2 regions of the Pseudazoarcus sp. NS34 genome follow, and region 1 is predicted to be linked to the other one. Evidence: riboswitches for the same ligand, from Rfam matches in the RefSeq annotation. Region 1 holds a riboswitch; the other holds the start of a gene.
The links. Region 1 has a riboswitch for thiamine pyrophosphate ahead of AC6H0N_RS00370 (TonB-dependent siderophore receptor). Riboswitches for the same ligand answer to the same signal wherever they lie in the genome.
Positions count from the first base shown of each region.

Region 1 (2,446 bases):
GGCAAAGCTGTCGCGGCGGTTCATGGTGGCCGCGCCGAAGGTCAGCTCGTGGCGCACCGAGCCGGTGGCGAGCTTGCCCTTGAGCAGGGCCTGCGTGCTCAGCACCGTGCGCTTGTCGTTGTCGCGGCGCAGATCGACCACCGTGTAGTCGCCGTTGGACTGGAAGTTCGATGGCAGCGCCACCGCATCGTCTCGGCGCAGCGTGTGGTGGTTGACCGACAGTTCGGTGCGCCAGTCGTCGTTGAGGTCGTAGCTGAACTTCAGCCCGTAGTTGGTGGTGTCGTCGACCACCGGGCTGCTCCACGGCTGGTTGTTGAGCATGTCGCGGGCGCTCACGTTCTTCGGCACCGTGGTGCCGCCCAGCAGCTGAAAGCCCGGCACCGAGAGCTGCGACTTGTGCATGCGGTCGAGGTCGAACTGCAGCAGCGCACGCTCGCTCAGGCGCCAGTCGAAGGCGCCCGAAACAAACTGCCGCTCGCCGTTCGAGCCGCGCACATACGAACGCACCTTGGAGGCCGCCGCATTGAGGCGGTAGCCAAAGCGGCCGTCTTCGGTGCGCCCACCCAGATCCACCGCGCCGTACAGCGTGCCGCGCTCGCTGGTTTCCAGCGTGACGGTGCGCAGCGGTACGTCGGTCGGGCGTTTGGTGACGTAGTTCAGCACGCCGCCGGACGAGGCAATACCCGCCTGCAGACCGGCCAGGCCCTTGAGGATCTCGATCTGTTCCTTGTTCTCCAGCGCGACCGGCGAAGTGCCCAGGATCACCAGCCCGTCCTTGCGGTAGCTGGAGCCGTAGTCGAGCTCGAAGCCACGGATCGCCAGACGGTCCGACAGGCCGACCGCGTTGTAGGAGTTCTGCACGCTGGCGTCGTACTTGCCGGCTTCGGTGGCGCTGCGGATGCCGCGCTCCTGCATCTGCTGCTGCGTGATTACCGTGATCGAGGCCGGTGTCTCGCGCAGCGGCGCTTCGGAGAAGCCGCCCACGCTGGCCTTGCGGCCGATCTCGTCGGATGCAGCGGTGTCGCTCACCACGACATCGGGCAGGGTGATTTCAGCGGGTTCGACGTCCTGTGCAAAAGCGACGGACGACAGCGCGAGCACTGCGGGCAGTGCGAGCAATTTCGGGGGGCGGGGCAGGAAGGGCATCTTCGTTCGACTCGATCGCGTGAGGACTGCGCGCGAAGGGGCGGACGAGACAGCGGGGCGGAGGGCACCCCATGAACGTCATGCTTCCCTACGCTGGCATTATCCAGGTCAGGTTCAAGGGTCTTTCTCACCCGAAGACGACGTCTTCAGGACCCCTAGCGTGCCGCGATACTAGCATCGGGCAAGCCGACGCCAAAGAGCTGGATTCCGGGATGTTGACGTGGGGCAAGTCGAGATCGCCTAACGTGTTGCCCGGATGCAAAGAACCCGGCCATGCAGCGCATGGCCGGAGAGGGGGGAGGGCTCAGAACCTGTATTTCAGCGACACATTGACGCTGCGCGGTTCGCCCCAGGTGTAGGTGCTGTAGGCGTTGAAGATGGTGTAGTACTTCTTGTCGAACAGGTTGTTGATGTTGATCGAGCCGGTCAGGTTGTCGTCGAAGCGATAGGTCGCCATGGCGTCGAACACCCAGTAGTCATCCACCGTGTGTTTGACCATGCCGCCGGCGGCCGGGTTGTTCACGTCGCCCCAGGTCTCGTCCTGCCAGCGCGCACCGCCGCCCAGCGTCAGGCGGCTGCTCTGGCCCCACGGTTTGTAGGTGGCGAACAGCGTTACCTGGTTGGCGGGGGCGAGGGTGGAGACCTTCTCGCCCTGGCGGCGCGAGACGCTGTGGCTGTAGCCGGCGTGCAGGTTCCAGAAGTCGTTGAGTTGGCCCGACAGCTCCAGCTCGACGCCCTTGGTCTTGACGCCGCTGATGGCGCGGTAGGCCGTGCCGCCGTCCGGGGTCAGTCCGCCGGTGGCTTCGGCGAAGTTGTCCTGTTCGAGCTGGAATATCGCGGCACTGGCATTCACGCGGCCACCGAGGAAGGCGCTCTTGATGCCCAGCTCGATGTTGGTGCCTTCCAGCGGATCGAGCGTGCTGCCCGACTCATCGCGGCGCGACTGCGGCTTGAAGATGCCGGTGTAGCTGCCGTACACCGAGTAGGTATCGTTCAGGTCATAGACCACCCCGAGGTAGGGCACGACCACGCCGGATTCCTGAATGGTCTCGGCCTTGTAGCTCGACACGCGGGCGCCGGTGATCAGCTTCAGGTCGTCGCGCAGGTTCCAGCGTGCGGTGGCGTAGAGGCCTTTCTCACGCGTGGTTTCGTCGTTCTCGCCGTGCCATGCGGCCGGGTCGTTCCAGTCCGGTTCGGGAACGTTGCCATCCCACTCGTAGTAATCGTCGACAGCCGTCGGGTAGCCCACATTCGGGCCGTCGCCCTTGTTGGTCCAGCGCCGGTCGCTGAGCCCGCCGCC
Region 1 covers NZ_BAAKIZ010000001.1:77,323-79,768, reverse strand. Annotated here, with positions in the region: gene AC6H0N_RS00370 (TonB-dependent siderophore receptor) at 1-1,146, opposite strand, end outside; TPP riboswitch at 1,215-1,313, opposite strand; gene AC6H0N_RS00365 (TonB-dependent siderophore receptor) at 1,451-2,446, opposite strand, start outside.

Region 2 (2,446 bases), on a different contig from region 1:
TTCACCGCACAGCCCTTCGACGCATTCCTGGTTTCGACCGGCATCGTCGCGCTCGCCGAAATCGGCGACAAAACCCAACTGCTGGCTTTCATGCTGGCCGCGCGCTATCGCCGCGCCGGCCCCATCGTGCTCGGCATCTTCGTGGCGACGATCGCCAACCACGCGTTTGCCGGTGCGGTCGGCACCTGGCTCACGCAGTTGCTGGGGCCCGACGTGCTGCGCTGGGTGCTTGGCATCGGCTTTCTGGCGATGGCGGTGTGGACCCTGATTCCAGACAAGCTCGATGCCGACGATGTGCAACTCAAGAGCGGCATGGGCGTGTTCACGACAACACTTATCGCCTTCTTCCTTGCCGAGATGGGCGACAAGACCCAGGTCGCCACGGTTGCGCTGGCCGCGCAGTACGAGGCCTTCGTGGCCGTCGTGCTCGGCACCACGCTGGGCATGATGATCGCCAACGTGCCGGCGGTACTGGTCGGCGACCGTCTGGCGCACCGCATGCCCATCCGGCTGATCCACGCAATCGCTGCTGCGCTGTTTGCGGTGCTCGGCGTCGTCGCCCTGAGCGGGGCCTGGCAGGGCTGAAACGCCGCCCGAACGACGTTTTGACGGCAAAATCTTGATCTGTGTGGTTGTCAGCACCCGGCGTGCTGAGATAGTCTTCGCACCTTCGTTGGGGGTGCCCGCAATCGCTTGAGCGGGCTGAGAAAATACCCTTGGAACCTGAACCGGTTAGCACCGGCGTAGGAAAACGCGCAATGAACGCCTGCTCTACTCCGCTCCGCGGCCTGCCCGCCCAGCCCCCTCGTTCGACAGGGGGCCAGCAATGACCCGCAGCATTCCGAACGTTGTCAGCATCGCTGGCGTAGACCCCAGCGGTGGCGCCGGGGTCCTGGCTGATCTCAAGGCCTTTTCGGCGCTGGGCGCCTATGGCTGCGGCGTCATTGCCGCACTCACCGCCCAGAACACCCAAGCCGTCACCGGTGTACACACGCCGCCGATCGACTTCCTGCGTCTGCAGATCGACACCCTGTTTGCGGATGTCGAAATCCACGCCGTCAAGCTGGGCATGCTCGGCACCGCCGACATCGTGCGCACCGTGGCCGACCGTCTCGAGCACTTCAAGGCATCGTTCGTGGTGTGCGACCCGGTGATGGTGGCCAAGAGCGGCGATCACCTGCTGGCACGCGAAGCCGTGGCCATGCTGCGTGAGGCACTGCTGCCGCAAAGCTTCATGATCACCCCGAACCTGCCCGAAGCCGGCGTGCTGCTCGAATGCAGCGAGCCCGACTCGGTCAAGGCCATGTATCGCGCCGCCGAACGCCTGCGCGAACTGCTGCCGACCACGTCCCAGCGCTGGGTGCTGCTCAAGGGCGGCCACCTGCCCGGCGGCGAGCTGATGGACCTGCTGTTCGACGGCGATCGCATGATCGAACTGCCGGCACAGCGCATCGAAACCAAGAACACCCACGGCACGGGCTGCACCCTGTCCTCCGCCATCGCAGCCCTGCTGCCTCAGTCCGCCGGGGGCCTCGCCCCGGTCGAAACCGCGGTACGCAGCGCACGCGACTATCTGCTGCGCGCCATTGCCGCATCCGGCCAGCTCTCGGTCGGCAGCGGCCACGGCCCGGTACACCACTTCCACGCTCTGTGGCGCTGACGCGCCGCTGATTGCTGGTTCGCGGCCGCCCTGGCCGCTCGTCCGGGTGTACTGATGCACAACACAAGCACATGCGCGTACGCGTGCGCATTCCGCCCGGCTCCTCGTCGCCATTCACATGGCATACAACGCTGCAGGAGACGTTCATGAACGCCAATGAGAAATTCATCGCCGCCAACGCCCACGTGGACGCGGCCGCAGTCGCGCCGCTACCCAATTCACGCAAGGTCTACGTCCAGGGTTCGCGCTCCGACATCCGCGTGCCAATGCGCGAGATCACGCAGAGCGACACCTCGGAATCCATGGGTTTCGAGCACAACCCGCCGGTCTATGTGTATGACTGTTCGGGGCCCTACACCGACCCGAATGCCCGCATCGACGTTCGCTCGGGCCTGCCTGCACTGCGTCAGGCCTGGATAGCGGAGCGCGGTGATACCGAGCAACTGGCCGACCTCAGTTCCGAGTTCGGCCGCCTGCGCGCTGCCGACAAGTCGCTGGATGAGTTGCGCTTCCCGGACCTGCACCGCCAGCCGCTGCGCGCCAGGGCCGGCGCAAATGTCACGCAGATGCACTACGCGCGCCAGGGCATCATCACGCCGGAGATGGAGTTCATCGCCATCCGCGAGAACCTGAACCGCGAGCAGTACATCGAGTCGCTGCGCGCGGCCGGCCCCAAGGGCGAGAAGATGGCCGCGATGATGCTGCGCCAGCACCCCGGCCAGAGCTACGGCGCCAGCCTGCCGCAGACCATCACGCCGGAATTCGTGCGTGACGAGGTCGCGCGCG
Region 2 covers NZ_BAAKIZ010000004.1:129,715-132,160, forward strand. Annotated here, with positions in the region: gene AC6H0N_RS13990 (TMEM165/GDT1 family protein) at 1-585, shown strand, start outside; TPP riboswitch at 666-767, shown strand; gene thiD (bifunctional hydroxymethylpyrimidine kinase/phosphomethylpyrimidine kinase) at 827-1,660, shown strand; gene thiC (phosphomethylpyrimidine synthase ThiC) at 1,807-2,446, shown strand, end outside.
Region 2: it holds a riboswitch for thiamine pyrophosphate, as region 1 does, so the genes downstream of both, thiD (bifunctional hydroxymethylpyrimidine kinase/phosphomethylpyrimidine kinase) here and AC6H0N_RS00370 (TonB-dependent siderophore receptor) in region 1, are expected to answer to the same signal.